One region of the Streptomyces sp. NPDC017991 genome, then DNA from elsewhere that is predicted to be linked to it. Evidence: riboswitches for the same ligand, from Rfam matches in the RefSeq annotation. Region 1 holds a riboswitch; each other region holds the start of a gene.

Region 1 (4,982 bases):
CCGCAGCCCTTCGATTGCACCACTGGACAAGAAATGCTCCATGCGCGGCAGGAACAACACGACTGCACTTCTGTAGCTCTTCTGCACAAATTCGCAGGTGGGCTTGTTCTGTGCGGTGACACGACGGATGCTGTATGCCATGTGGCAATCCATCACCAGGCAAGAAGCGGACAGGCACTCCGCCGTGCGGCCCTGTGCAGAGTATCGGCGGCGGAGAGGCCGTTAGCCCGCCGACCGAGAACGCCAACTGCGTGGGGACGGAGTGTCAAGTGGCCCAGGAAGATCCCGGATTCCAGCGTGCACGACTGCGGGACCGCCTGAGGAAGGCGAGGGAGGGCGCGGGGCTGAAGCAGCGCGAGGTGGCCGAACAGCTCGACTGGTCACCCTCCAAGGTGATCCGCATCGAGGCGGGCACTGTAGGAGTCTCCGTGACCGATGTACGCGTTCTCCTGGGCCACTACGGAATCACCGGCCAGGCTCAGGTGAAAGCCCTGACCGACATGGCCCGGGCGGCGCGTCAACCGCCGTGGTGGGCGCCGTACCGCTCCTGGGTGAGCCAGGATTTCGAGACCTATCTCGGTTATGAGAGTTCGGCGTCGATCATTCGGAACTTCGAACCCCATGTGGTGCCCGGTCTTCTGCAGACGGAGGAGTACGCCCGAGAACTCATGACGCGGACCAACGCCGGCACCGAGGCGACGGAACGGCTCGTCCAGCTCAGGATCGAGCGGCAGAACCGTCTTGTGCGAGCCGATGGCCCCGATGTCTTCTGCGTCCTGGACGAAGCCGTGATCCGCAGAGCGGTGGGCTCGCAGGAGACCATGAGAAGGCAGTACGAGAAACTGCTGGCCATCAACGAACTGCCGAACGTGACAGTACGCACTGTCCCTTTCGGCGCCGGCATCTACCGGCAGTTCCGCTCACCCTACGTGCTCTTCGAATTTCCCGGCGACGAAGACGAGATGGTCGCCTATCTGGAGAGCGCGGACGGCGAAGTCATCATCAGCGAGAAGGCGTTGGGACGCATCTCGCAACGCCGCCCGACCGACTATCTGGACGACTTCTGGGAAGTGGAGAGGGAGGTGGCGACGGAGGTGACGAGAGAGTTTCTGTTCGGCCAGAGCTAAAGGCGCCAAGGGGAGCGTGCCACGGATAAACATTCTGACCGCACGAACAGAATCCCGTCACCGTTCGGACATACAGGTCTTCCTACGAGGATGCCCGTAGGGATGTGTCACAGTCCTTCAGGGCGGAGAGGAATGAGCGCCAAGCATATGCACTGAATCCCACGGATGCCCTGCCAGGGTGGTTCGAGTCTCGTACCGCTATCCCGCGGATGGCGGCCACCTCGACACAGTTTCCCTCGATGCTGGCCGAACTCTTCAGCCAACGCACTTCAGCATCATCGGGCCTCATGCAACCCCCACATCTTCACCTGTGAAAAGTGGCGATGCCCTGCAATTCGGCATCGAAATCAGTATGGGCGTCGCCATCAGCACTGCCAAGACGCACATGAACGCCTGACGCAGGCTATTAAATGGAGGTATATGCACAAGAAACACAACAAAGGGCAGGGTGCGTCGCCCAAACGACTGGCCGAAAAGGAGCCGAGACTGTTCCTACGGCCCGGAACGCCGAGGCCCTGGAAATGATCGTCCAAGGCCACGGCGTCACGGCACACGACTGATCAGTCGACCAAAGGTATGCGGAACCGATGGGCCGCGCGGTTCAGTCGGCCATGGGCAGATAGACCCGGTTGCCCGCGGCGGCGAACTCCTTGGATTTCTGGAGCATCCCGTCGGCGACCTCTTCGGGCGAGGCCCCTGCGGCCGCCGTACCGCCGAACTGCTCGTTAATGCTGTGGCTGATCTTCATCGAGCAGAACTTCGGCCCGCACATGGAGCAGAAGTGTGCCGTCTTGGCCGGTTCGGCCGGCAGGGTCTCGTCGTGGAACTCCCGGGCGGTGTCCGGATCCAGGGCCAGATTGAACTGGTCCTCCCAGCGGAACTCGAAGCGGGCGTCCGACAACGCGTCGTCCCACTCCTGTGCGCCCGGATGCCCCTTGGCGAGGTCCGCCGCGTGGGCCGCGATCTTGTAGGTGATGACACCCGTCTTGACGTCGTCACGGTTGGGCAGGCCCAGATGTTCCTTGGGCGTGACGTAGCAGAGCATCGCCGTGCCCCACCAGGCGATCATCGCAGCCCCGATGCCGGAGGTGATGTGGTCGTACGCCGGCGCGACGTCGGTCGTCAGCGGGCCGAGCGTATAGAACGGGGCCTCCTCGCAGATCTCCTGCTGAAGGTCGATGTTCTCCTTGATCTTGTGCATCGGGACATGCCCCGGGCCCTCGATCATGGTCTGTACGTTGAAACGCTTCGCGACCTTGTTGAGCTCCCCCAGGGTCCGCAACTCCGCGAACTGCGCGGCGTCGTTGGCGTCCGCGATCGACCCGGGCCGCAGGCCGTCGCCGAGCGAGTACGTGACGTCGTACGCGGCGAGAATCTCGCAGAGGTCCTCGAAGCGCTCGTACAGGAACGACTCCTTGTGGTGCGCCAGGCACCACGCCGCCATGATGGAACCGCCGCGCGAGACGATGCCGGTCTTGCGGTTCGCGGTCAGCGGGACGTACGGCAGACGCACACCCGCGTGGACGGTCATGTAGTCCACGCCCTGCTCGGCCTGCTCGATGACCGTGTCCTTGTAGATCTCCCAGGTGAGTTCCTCGGCCCGTCCGTCGACCTTCTCCAGCGCCTGGTAGAGGGGGACCGTGCCGATGGGGACCGGGGAGTTGCGCAGCACCCACTCGCGGGTGGTGTGGATGTTGCGGCCGGTCGACAGGTCCATCACCGTGTCGGCGCCCCAGCGCGTCGCCCAGGTCATCTTGTCGACCTCCTCCTCGATGGAGGAGGTGACCGCGGAGTTGCCGATGTTGGCGTTGACCTTCACCAGGAACCGCTTGCCGATGATCATCGGCTCGATCTCGGGATGGTTGGCGTTGGCCGGCAGCACGGCCCGGCCCGCCGCGATCTCCGTACGGACGACCTCGGGGTCGACGTTCTCCCGGATGGCCACGTACTCCATCTCCGGCGTCACCTCGCCCCGCCGCGCGTAGGCGAGTTGTGTCACCGCCTGCCCGTCACGGCTCCGGCGGGGCAGCCGCGGGCGCCCCGGGAAGACCGCGTCCAGGTTGCGCAGGCCGCCGCGCGGCGAGGTGTGCTTGATCCCGTCGTCCTCGGGGCTCACGGGACGGCCCGCGTACTCCTCGGTGTCGCCACGGGTGATGATCCAGTTGTCGCGCAGAGGCGCCAGACCCCTGCGTACATCGGTGTCGACGACCGGATCGGTGTACGGGCCGGAGGTGTCGTACAGGGTGATCGACTCACCGTTGGTGAGGTGCACCTGACGGACCGGCACCCGCAGATCGGGGCGCGAGCCCGCGACATACGCCTTGTGCCAGCCGATCGACTTCCCGGTTTCGGACTTGCCGGCTTCGGACTTCCCGGCTTCGCCGCTCTCGGGTGAAGCAGTTGCCCCGCCGTCCTCGACCGCTGCGGACACCTCGGTGCCGTCGACCGGGGCGAGCGCCCCGCCCGTCTGACTGGAGGCAGGCGTGCGTACGTCCTTGTTGGTCATGAGACCTACTCCCTACGCCGGCATTACCCGGTAACAGGTTCGGCGGTCGACGCAGCGTTTCCCGTCCGGCGATGTTCCACGTGAAACATCGCGGATACGGAGGTCAGCGCCCTCTCAGCCCGGTGCTCCGAGCTCCCGCGTGTGCAAAGGTGCTTCCACGCTAGCGTCACAATGGGCGCGGTGAACAGTGGGCCCCTCTCGTTCTTGCGATGATCGGTCGGTGACCACGACGCAGCAGCCCCCACTTCCGCCGTCCGAACCGCCCCACGGACACGGCCACGACGGCCACGGTCACGGCGGCGGACATGGACCCCACGGCCCCGGCGGTGGCGGCGACGGACCTGCGGGCGGCGGGCACGGTCACTCACACAGTCATGGCCCCGCGGCCCCAGTCTCCATGCATCTGCGCAAGATCATCGCGGCGGTGCTGATTCCTTTCGCCGTGGCGGTCGTTGTGGGTCTCGCGGTGCTCTGGCCGGGCGGCGCACCCGGACATGAGCGCACGGGTGTCGGCTTCGACCGGCAGACCCAGCAGGCCACCGTGACCAAGATCGACAAGGTCGACTGCAAGTCCGTGAACGCCTCGGGCGAGACTCCGACCGGCGACACCTCGACGGCCGAGGGCTCATCGGCTCAGCAGCAGGACTCGGGCACCTGCAAGAAGGCGACGATCCGGGTCGACTCCGGCAAGGACAAGGGCCGTACCTTCACGGAGATCGTCCAGCCGGACTCCTCGCGCCAGTTGGAGCAGGGCCAGGAGGTGATCGTGGCGTACGCGCCCGACGCCCCCAAGGAACTCCAGTACTCGGTCACCGATGTGAACCGCAAGCTCCCCATGGCGCTGCTCGCCGGCATCTTCGCCCTCGCCGTGGTCGTGGTGGGCCGGATGCGGGGTGTCATGGCGCTGATCGCGCTGGCCGTCAGCTTCCTGATCCTGACGTTCTTCATCCTGCCCGCGATTTTGCAGGGGTCGAATCCGCTGGTCGTGGCGGTGGTCGGGGCCAGCGCCATCATGCTGATCGCGCTCTACATGTGTCACGGTCTCTCGGCCCGGACGTCGGTCGCCGTACTGGGCACGCTGCTGTCCCTGGTGCTGATCGGGCTGCTCGGCTCTCTGTTCATCGACTGGGCCGCGCTGACCGGCAACACCGACGACAACACCGGCCTGATCCACGGTCTCTACCCGTCCATCGACATGAGCGGTCTGCTGCTCGCGGGTGTCATCATCGGTTCGCTCGGAGTGCTCGACGACGTCACGGTGACACAGACGTCGGCGGTCTGGGAGCTGCACGAGGCCAACCCGACGATGGGCTGGCGAGGTCTGTACCGCGCGGGCATCCGTATCGGCC
Region 2 (4,982 bases), on a different contig from region 1:
CGGTCGTTCACCGCGAGGAGCTTGCCGTGCCGGCGGCAGGCGTCCGCGAACACCGCGAGGTGCTCCAGTTCCTCGGCCGCCTCCATGCCCTTGTCCCGCAACTGCACGATGTCCACGCCGCCCGCGAGGGCCGCGTCCAGGAAGGCGGCGAGGTCGCCCTGGCGCCTGCGGGCGTCCGTGCAGAGGTAGACCCGGGCGTCGGCGAGCTGTGCGCGTGCGGTGGATTCGGGCATGCGTGGGTCCCCCGTGTGGTGTCGGTGGCGTACGGGCCGCGGGGCCGCGGGCCCGGTCCTGTCTCCACAGCTCGCGGCCCACAGCTCGCGGCCCGTGGCCCGTACGCCGTACGGCGTTGCGGTTGTGCGGCGTGCTCGGGTCAGACGGCGAGCGCCTGGGCGCGGCGCTTCACCTCCGTGCCGCGATTCTCACTCAGAGCCTGCGCGGGGGTGCCGGGCAGGCTCTCGTCGGGGGTGAAGAGCCACTCCAGCATCTCTTCGTCGTTGTAGCCGTCGTCCCGCAGGAGCGTCAGGGTGCCTACGAGGCCCTTGACGACCTTCTGTTCGTCCACGTCGATGAAAGCGGCGGGGACGTGCAGCGCGCGGTTCTCACCTCGGCGTACGGCGATCAGCTGGCCTTCCCTGACCAGCTGCCGGACGCGCGTCACCTCGACGCCGAACTTTTCGGCGATGTCGGGGAGGGTGAGCCAGGCAGGGACGAGAGCATCGATCTTTGCGTCAATCTCGGTCACGAGGACAAGCCTGCCATCTCCCACTGACAGCCGGTACCCGGGCGCCTCGCTCCGCCCGGGGTCGGACTCGCTGGAGAACGTACGACGGGGCGCCCTGTCAGGGGCGCGGGGAACCGCGCGACCGGCCCCACCGGGCCCACAAGCAGCCGACCGCCTCCCCGCGGACGCGCGACGCGCTAGACCGCGGCTCCCTTCAAGGGGCGGGACGGGTCCGTCAGGAGGGCTGGGTCCATTCGGGTGCCCGACTCGATCAGCCGGCGGCCCTGCGCCAGGTCCCGGGGCCGCCCCACCGCCAGCACCGCGACCAGGCGGCCCTCCCGGAGCCAGCACACCGACCAGGAGGGCCCCGCCGGATCCCCCCGCCGGAGCAGGGTGTCGGCGGCCCCGTGGTGCCCGGCGTACTGGACGAAGCGGCCGAACTGCTCCGACCAGAAGTACGGCACCGGGTCGTACGGCGCGGGCGTCTCCCCCACGATGTTCGCCGCGACCGTGCGCGGCCCCTGGAGGGCGTTGTCCCAATGGTGGACCAGCAGGCGTTCCCCGTAGCGGCCCGACGGGAACGAGGCGCAGTCGCCGACCGCGTACACGTCCGGAAGGGAGGTGCGGAGATGGTCGTCCGCGACGACCTCCCGGTGGGCGCCCAGTTCGATCCCCGAACCGGCCAGCCAGGACGTGGCCGGCCGCGCCCCGATACCGACCACCACGGCCCCGGCGGGCAGCCGTGAGCCGTCGTCCAGCACCACCGCGCCGGGCTCCACGCGCTCCACGCGCGCGTGGGTGCGCAGCGACGCCCCGCTGTCCGCGTACCAGGCGGCCATGGGCGCGGCCACCTCGGCCGGCAGCACGCCCACCAGCGGCCGGTCGGCGGCCTCGACGACGGTCACCGAGCACCCCGCCTCACGCGCCGCCGTGGCGAACTCCGCGCCGATCCACCCCGCGCCCACCACCACGATGTCGTGCTGCCGGGCGAGGACGGGGCGCAGCCGCTCGGCGTCGTCGAGGGTGCGCAGCAGATGGACACCGGGTACGCCCTCGGCGCCCGGCAGCCGGACGGGTTCCGCTCCCGTGGCGACGACCAGGACGTCGTACGGGACGCGTCCCCCGGCCGTGTCGAGTTCGCGGGTGGCCGGGCGGACGCCGGTGACCTCCAGGCCCAGCCGCAGTTCCACGTCGAGGGTCTCGAAGTCGACGTCGAAGGCGGATCCCTCGGCCTTGCCGAGCAGTACGGCCTTGGACAGCGGCGGGCGGTCGTACGGCTGGTGGGGTTCCGCGCCGATCAGGGTCACGCTGCCGGGGAAGCCCTGTTCCCGCAGGGCGACGGCGGTCTGCACGCCTGCCATGCCCGCACCGACGATCACGACGCGTACGCGCGCCGCCGGGCCCGTTTCCTGTGTCAGCTCGCTCACCCGGTCACCATAGACAGTCGGTGAAATCGTCGGTCAGGGGCACGGTCGGTGAGCTGTTGCACAACCTCCGGGCACGGCGTCAGCTCCGGGTGACCTCTTCGACCACACTCGTCCCGCCGCCCTCCTGGGACTCCCACTCCCAGGTCTCCGCCAGCCGCACCCGGCCGTCGGGGGTCTCGGCGACCTGGGACACACAGTGCCCCGACGAGGTGGTTCCGTCCGTCTTCAGCTGGACGTAGCGAAAGTCGAGCCGGTCGCCCTCGCGGGTCCCCACGAGGTGGCCGCGTACGACGTCGCCGCCCGCGTACCCGGCCCAGATCTCACCGTCCTTCTCGTGGTACGAGAACCGGGTGCGCGTCCCCACCTGACCCGGTGCCTGGTCGGCCACGGGGGCGAGGACGAGTCCGTCGAGCGAGCGGGCCATGCCGTGAGGCTCCCTTACTGCGGTGCGGGGCGAAGAGCTAGGGTGGCCAACGTAAAGCACTCGCGGGAGCCCGGGCGTACCGGGCTGAGAGGGAGGCTGGGACGGCCTCCGACCGTACGAACCTGATCCGGGTCATGCCGGCGAAGGGAGGGGCTGGACGCCCATGTCGCGTACACCGCAAGCACCCCTGAGCATCCCGACCACCGATGTCCTGGTCGTCGGGGGCGGGATCATCGGGCTGGTCACCGCCTGGCGGGCCGCGCAGCGCGGGCTGACGACCGCGCTGGTGGATCCCGAACCCGGCGGCGGCGCCGCGCAGGTCGCGGCCGGGATGCTGGCCGCCGTCACCGAGCTGCACTACGGCGAGGAGACCCTCCTCGGCCTGAACCTGGCCTCGGCGCGGCGCTATCCGGACTTCGTCGCGGAGCTGACCGGGGCGACCGGCCAGGACCTCGGCTACCGCAGGTGCGGCACGCTGAGCGTCGCGCTCGACGCCGACGACCGCGCCCATCTGCGGGAACTGCACGCCCTGCAGCGCCGGTCGGGCCTGGAGTCGGAGTGGCTGAGCGGCCGCGAGTGCCGCCGCCTGGAGCCGATGCTCGCGCCCGGGGTGCGCGGCGGACTACGGGTGGACGGCGACCACCAGATCGACCCGCGGCGACTCACCGCGGCTCTGGTCACGGCCTGCGAGCGGACCGGGGTGGTCTTCCACCGGACGTGGGCCGAGCGCCTGACCGTCGTACGGGACCGGGCCACCGGAGTCGTCACGGCGGACGGCACCGAACTGTCCGCGGGGCAGGTGGTCCTCGCCGCGGGCAGCCTCAGCGGACGTCTCGCGGGTGTGCCCAAGGACGTGCTGCCGCCGGTGCGTCCCGTGAAGGGGCAGGTGCTGCGGCTGGCCATGCCGGAGCGGACCCCGGCCCTCCGGAGCCCGAACGCGCCCCTGAACGCGCCCTTCCTGAGCCGGACCGTGCGTGCCGTGGTCCGCGGCAGCCACGTCTACCTGGTGCCGCGCGAGAACGGCGAGCTGGTCGTCGGCGCGACCAGCGAGGAGCTGGGCTGGGACACCACGGTGACCGCGGGCGGTGTGTACGAGCTGCTGCGGGACGCCCACGAACTCGTTCCCGGCATCACCGAACTGCCGCTCACCGAGACGCGCGCCGGACTGCGCCCGGCCTCCCCCGACAACGCGCCCCTGCTCGGCCCGACCGATCTCCCGGGGCTGCTCCTGGCAACCGGCCACCACCGCAACGGCGTGCTGCTCACCCCGGTCACCGGCGACGCCCTGGCGCACGCCCTGACCACGGGGGAACTCACCGAAGAGGCCCGTCCGTTCACCCCCGGGCGGTTCGACGCCGTCGCACTCACGGAGCAGCCCGCATGAGCGTGACCGTCCTCGTCAACGGGGAGCGGCGGGAACTCGCCGCCGACACCGCTCTCGACGCCCTCGTGACGGCTCTCTGCGCGGCTCCCTCCGGTGTCGCCGCCGCGCTCAACGAGACCGTCGTCCCGCGCACGCAGTGGCCGGCGACCTTCCTGCGCGAGGGAGACCGCGTCGAAGTGCTCACCGCCGTCCAAGGAGGCTGACCCATGGCCGACGACCCCTTCGTCCTCGGCGGTACGTCCTACACGTCCCGTCTGATCATGGGCACCGGCGGTGCCCCCAGCCTCGACGTCCTGGAGCGCTCGCTCGTCGCGTCCGGCACGGAGCTGACGACGGTCGCCATGCGGCGCGTGAGTCCCGGGTCCCACGGCTCGGTCCTCTCCGTGCTCGACCGGCTCGGCATCCGCGTACTGCCCAACACCGCGGGCTGTTTCACCGCCGGGGAGGCCGTCCTGACGGCCCGCCTCGCGCGCGAGGCGCTCGGTACGGACGTCGTCAAGCTGGAGGTCATCGCCGACGAGCGCACGCTGCTGCCCGACCCGATCGAGCTGCTCGACGCCGCCGAGACCCTCGTCGACGACGGCTTCACGGTCCTCCCGTACACGAACGACGACCCGGTCCTCGCCCGGAAGCTGGAGGACGTGGGCTGCGCCGCGATCATGCCGCTCGGGTCGCCCATCGGGTCGGGGCTCGGGATCCGCAACCCGCACAACTTCCAGCTGATCGTGGAGCACGCGCGCGTACCGGTCATTCTGGACGCGGGAGCGGGCACGGCCTCGGACGCGGCGCTCGCCATGGAGCTGGGGTGCGCCGGTGTGATGCTCGCCTCGGCCGTGACCCGGGCGCAGGAGCCGGTCCTCATGGCCGAGGGCATGCGGCACGCGGTCGAGGCCGGGCGCCTCGCGTACCGGGCGGGGCGTATTCCGCGCCGGCACTTCGCGGAGGCCTCGTCCCCGGCGGAGGGAATCGCACGACTCGATCCGGAACGCCCCGCTTTTTGAGCATCGGCCCGGCATTGGCCTG
Region 3 (4,982 bases), on a different contig from region 1:
TGGCAGGGTCTGATCCTCGGTTTCGCGGTCGCGGGCAGCGCCACGCTCGGCGACCTCGGCGAGTCGATGATCAAGCGGGACCTGGGCATCAAGGACATGGGCACCCTGCTCCCGGGCCACGGCGGGATCATGGACCGACTGGACTCGCTGCTGCCCACCGCCCCCGTGGTGTGGCTGCTGCTGGTGCTCTTCGTCGGATCGGTCTGACCGGACCGAGCGCGGCGTCACCGGACCGGGCCGACCGGACCGAGCGCCGCGTCACTCACGGACCCCCGGCCGATCACGGTTGGGGGTCTTCGGCGTCCTGGCCCGCCGCGGAGTACTCGTGCGGCCGGCCACCCTGCCACTTCACCCACCGCGGGTCGTCCAGCAGCTCCCAGGCGTCGTCCGGCAGCCCCGCCCGGCGCAGGAACTCGACCAGGTCGGTGTCGCTGTGGGCGAGGCCGAAGACCTGGCCGTGGATGGTGACCCGGCGCCCGCGGGCGCCCGTCATGCGGTGCACGACGATGGGCGCCGCGTTCGTCCCGCTGATGTTCTCGTCCTGCGACCGTTCGCCGTTCACAGCACACCCAGATCGTTGTCGGGCCGGCAGTAGGGGCACGCGGTGATGCCGTCCTCCGTGAGAGCCCGGAGCGCCTGCTCGCGGGGCAGCGGTTTGGTGTTCTTGCCGGCCATGCCGCAGTCGCTCGTATGGACGGCGTCGGGGGTGGGTCTGCCACCCGCTCTTCGCAACGCGAGCTTCCAGCCGGGTGTGGGTGGGGACAGTGTGCGCGCGGCACGGGCAGTGGTCGCCTCCTGACGTTCGAGCTCGGCGATGGTGTCGTCCGTGCGGCGCAACTGCCAGGCCAGCCATTCGCGGACGCTGCGCAGGCGATCCAGACGAGACACTTTATCGGACACGCGTTCGATTCTAGGTCCAAGTGTGGCCTAGATGGCAACGCCGCCGGCGGAAGAGGCCCACAAAACCGTGAGGCGACCGCCTCGCGCGACCGCCTTGTGCGACCGCACACCGCCGGGATCCGGCGGCTCAGGTCACACGAAACGATCTGCGACACTGGTACAGCCATGCCTAAGCCCGGAGAACTCACATTCGTCGCCCCCCGCGGAGCCAAGAAGCCGCCGCGGCACCTTGCCGATCTCACGCCCGCCGAGCGTAAAGAAGCTGTTGCCGCGGTCGGTGAGAAGCCGTTTCGTGCCAAACAGCTCTCGCAGCACTACTTCGCGCGGTTCGCGCACGACCCCGAGCAGTGGACCGACATCCCTGCCGGTTCGCGCGCCAAGCTGCAGGAAGCCCTGCTGCCCGAGCTGATGACGGTCGTGCGGCATCTGTCCACCGACGACGACACCACCCGCAAGACCCTCTGGCGGCTCTTCGACGGCACGCTCGTCGAGTCCGTGCTGATGCGCTACCCGGACCGGGTCACCATGTGCATCAGCTCACAGGCCGGCTGCGGGATGAACTGCCCGTTCTGCGCGACGGGACAGGCCGGTCTCGACCGGAACCTGTCGACCGGCGAGATCGTGCACCAGATCGTCGACGGCATGCGGGCGCTGCGCGACGGGGAGATCCCCGGCGGCCCGGCGCGGCTCAGCAACATCGTCTTCATGGGCATGGGCGAGCCGCTCGCCAACTACAAGCGGGTCGTCCAGTCCATCCGGGCCCTCACCGACCCGGAGCCGGACGGGCTCGGGCTCTCGCAGCGTGGGATCACCGTCTCGACCGTCGGTCTCGTCCCCGCCATCAACCGGTTCGCCGACGAGGGCTTCAAGTGCCGTCTCGCCATCTCCCTGCACGCACCGGACGACGAGCTGCGCGACACCCTCGTACCGGTCAACACGCGGTGGAAGGTACGGGAGGTGCTGGACGCGGGCTGGGAGTACGCGGCCAGGTCGGGGCGCCGGCTCTCCATCGAGTACGCGCTCATCCGGGACATCAACGACCAGGCGTGGCGCGGTGACCGGCTCGGGCGGATGCTCAAGGGCAAGCCGGTGCATGTGAACCTGATCCCGCTGAACCCGACGCCCGGTTCCAAGTGGACCGCCTCGCGGCCCGAGGACGAGAAGGCGTTCGTCGAGGCGATCGCCGCCCATGGTGTGCCCGTCACCGTCCGGGACACCCGTGGCCAGGAGATCGACGGGGCGTGCGGACAGCTCGCGGCCACCGAGCGGTAGTCTGGCGCATACGTACGTACATCTTCATATTCCGACAGGGGAGCGCCACAGCGCTGAGAGTGCGGGACAGCCCGCAGACCCTCTGAACCTCGCCCAGGTCATTCTGGGTAGGAAGTTCGGTCACTACTCAAGCTGTTGCGCCCTGCCCGGGATCCGACCGAGGTCCCGGGCAGGGCCGCGTCTCTTCCTGGTCAACCCAGGAGGAATCCAGTGAGCGACAAGAGCAGCATCTTCAGGGTCACCGCCGTGGTCGCGGCCACCGGGCTCGGCCTCGCCGCGCTCGGCGCGTGCGGCTCGTCCGACTCCGGGAGCGGTGGGGGCTCCGGGTCCAAGACCGTCACCCTCGTCAGCCATGACTCTTTCGCCTACACCAAGGACGTACTGAAGGCGTTCGAGAAGGAGTCCGGGTACAAGGTCAGGGTCCTCAAGGACGGCGACGCCGGGCAGGCCGTCAACAAGGCGATCCTCACCAAGGACAACCCGCAGGGAGACGTCCTCTTCGGCGTCGACAACACCCTGCTCTCCCGCGCCCTCGACAACGGGCTCTTCCAGTCGTACGAGGCCAAGGGCGCCGACGGCATCCGGTCCGAGTACCGGGTCGACCAGGACAAGCACCGGGTCACGCCCATCGACTCCGGTGACATCTGCGTCAACTACGACAAGGCCTACTTCAGCGCGCACAAGCTGGCCGTGCCCACGTCCTTCGACGACCTGATCAAGCCCGCGTACAAGGATCTGCTCGTCACCGAGAACGCCTCGACCTCCTCGCCCGGCCTCGGCTTCCTGCTCGGCACCGCCGCGAAGTACGGCGACAAGGGCTGGGAGGGCTACTGGAAGAAGCTCAAGGCCAACGGCGTGAAGGTCGTCGACGGCTGGGAGCAGGCCTACAACGAGGAGTTCTCCGGGTCCGCCGGCGGCAGGAAGGCCAAGGGCGACCGCCCGCTCGTCGTCTCGTACGCCTCCTCGCCGCCCGCCGAGGTCATCTACGCCGACCCCAAGCCGAAGACTGCGCCGACCGGTGTCGCGGACGGCACCTGCTTCCGCCAGGTCGAGTACGCGGGCCTGCTGAGCAACGCCGGGAACACCGAGGGCGGCAAGGCGCTCATCGACTTCCTGGTCGGCAAGCAGTTCCAGGAGGACATGCCGCTCAACATGTTCGTGTACCCGGTGGTCGAGGGCGCTGAGGTGCCCGACGCGTTCACCCGGTACGGGCCGGCCGCCGCGAACCCCGAGACCCTGGCCCCCGCCAGGATCGCCGACAACCGTGACGAGTGGGTCAAGTCATGGACCTCGCTCGTACTGAAGTAGAGCCCAGCGCGCGCCCCCGGTCTCCGCGCCGGGGGAGCGCGGCGCGGCTCGGGCTCATGATCGTGCCCGTCGCGTTCTTCGGGGTCTTCTTCGCCTATCCGGTCGCCGCGATCACCGTTCGTGGGCTGAAGGTCGACGGCGTCTGGCGGTTCGGGCGGATCTGGGACGTGCTCGGACAGTCCGACATCCGGCACGTCCTGTGGTTCACGACCTGGCAGGCGCTGGCCTCGACCGCGCTCACCCTGCTGATCGCGCTCCCCGGCGCGTACGTCTTCGCGCGCTTCGAGTTCAGGGGCAAGCAGATTCTGCGGGCCGTCGTCACCGTGCCGTTCGTGCTGCCGACGGTCGTCGTGGGCACGGCCTTCCTGGCGCTGCTCGGGCGGGGCGGGCTGCTCGACGAGCTGTGGGGCGTACGCCTGGACACCACCGTGTGGGCCATCCTGCTCGCGCACGTCTTCTTCAACTACGCGGTCGTCGTCCGCACGGTCGGCGGTCTCTGGTCGCAGCTCGACCCGCGGCAGGAGGAGGCCGCGCGGATGCTCGGCGCCTCCCGGTTCGCGGCCTGGCGCGGGGTGACGCTCCCTGCGCTCGGCCCGGCCGTGGCCGCCGCCGCGCTCATGGTGTTCCTCTTCACCTTCACCTCCTTCGGCGTCGTGCAGATCCTCGGCGGCCCCACCTTCTCGACGCTCGAAGTCGAGATCTACCGGCAGACCTCGGAGATCTTCGACCTCTCGACGGCCGCCGTGCTGACGCTCGTCCAGTTCGTCGCGGTGGGCGCGATCCTCGCCGTCCACGCCCGGACCGTACGACGGCGGGAGACGGCCCTGCGGCTGGTGGATGCCGCAGCGAGCGCGCGTCGGCCGCGCGGGGCGGGGCAGTGGGCGCTGCTCGCGGGCGTTCTCGGCTCCATCGCCGTGCTGCTCGTCCTGCCGCTCGCCGTCCTCGTCCAGCGCTCGCTCGACGCCCCCGGCTTCGGCTACTACAAGGCGCTCACCAGCGACGAGGGCAGTCTCTTCCTGGTCCCGCCGATCGACGCCGTCGGCAACTCGCTGCGGTACGCCTTCGCCGCGACCGCCATCGCCCTGCTGATCGGTGGACTCGCGGCCGCCGCCCTCACCCGCCGGGACGCCGGACGCCTGGGACGCCTGGTCCGCGGCTTCGACGCGCTGCTCATGCTGCCGCTCGGCGTCTCCGCCGTGACCGTCGGCTTCGGCTTCCTCATCGCGCTCGACGAGCCGCCGCTGGATCTGCGGAGCTCATGGATCCTGGTGCCGCTCGCGCAGGCGCTGGTGGGCGTCCCCTTCGTCGTACGGACCATGCTGCCGGTGCTGCGCGCGGTGGACGGACGTCTGCGCGAGGCCGCGGCGGTGCTCGGGGCCTCGCCCTGGCGGGTGTGGCGCGAGGTCGATCTGCCGATGGTGCGGAGGGCGCTGCTGGTCGCGGCCGGGTTCGCCTTCGCGGTGTCGCTGGGCGAGTTCGGCGCGACCGTCTTCATCGCACGG

The links. A riboswitch is a leader RNA that binds a small molecule or an ion and turns the genes downstream of it on or off. The one in region 1 is predicted to bind thiamine pyrophosphate.
Region 2: linked by a shared signal. The riboswitch ahead of thiO (glycine oxidase ThiO) and the one ahead of thiC (phosphomethylpyrimidine synthase ThiC) in region 1 are both predicted to bind thiamine pyrophosphate.
Region 3: linked by a shared signal. The riboswitch ahead of ACH4DZ_RS37945 (thiamine ABC transporter substrate binding subunit) and the one ahead of thiC (phosphomethylpyrimidine synthase ThiC) in region 1 are both predicted to bind thiamine pyrophosphate.

The regions. Positions count from the first base shown of each region.
Region 1 is NZ_JBIRGP010000004.1:201,002-205,983, forward strand. Features, by position in the region: gene ACH4DZ_RS13610 (Scr1 family TA system antitoxin-like transcriptional regulator) at 270-1,127, shown strand; gene ACH4DZ_RS13615 (DUF397 domain-containing protein) at 1,210-1,416, opposite strand; gene thiC (phosphomethylpyrimidine synthase ThiC) at 1,729-3,633, opposite strand; TPP riboswitch at 3,626-3,782, opposite strand; gene ACH4DZ_RS13625 (YibE/F family protein) at 3,854-4,982, shown strand, end outside.
Region 2 is NZ_JBIRGP010000005.1:228,755-233,736, forward strand. Features, by position in the region: gene thiE (thiamine phosphate synthase) at 1-233, opposite strand, end outside; gene ACH4DZ_RS17305 (Rv2175c family DNA-binding protein) at 374-745, opposite strand; gene ACH4DZ_RS17310 (NAD(P)/FAD-dependent oxidoreductase) at 922-2,151, opposite strand; gene ACH4DZ_RS17315 (hypothetical protein) at 2,231-2,575, opposite strand; TPP riboswitch at 2,628-2,741, shown strand; gene thiO (glycine oxidase ThiO) at 2,739-3,959, shown strand; gene thiS (sulfur carrier protein ThiS) at 3,956-4,162, shown strand; gene ACH4DZ_RS17330 (thiazole synthase) at 4,166-4,960, shown strand.
Region 3 is NZ_JBIRGP010000016.1:227,521-232,502, forward strand. Features, by position in the region: gene ACH4DZ_RS37925 (phosphatidate cytidylyltransferase) at 1-207, shown strand, start outside; gene ACH4DZ_RS37930 (hypothetical protein) at 281-493, opposite strand; gene ACH4DZ_RS37935 (DUF6233 domain-containing protein) at 559-900, opposite strand; gene rlmN (23S rRNA (adenine(2503)-C(2))-methyltransferase RlmN) at 1,066-2,172, shown strand; TPP riboswitch at 2,199-2,304, shown strand; gene ACH4DZ_RS37945 (thiamine ABC transporter substrate binding subunit) at 2,383-3,480, shown strand; gene ACH4DZ_RS37950 (ABC transporter permease) at 3,456-4,982, shown strand, end outside.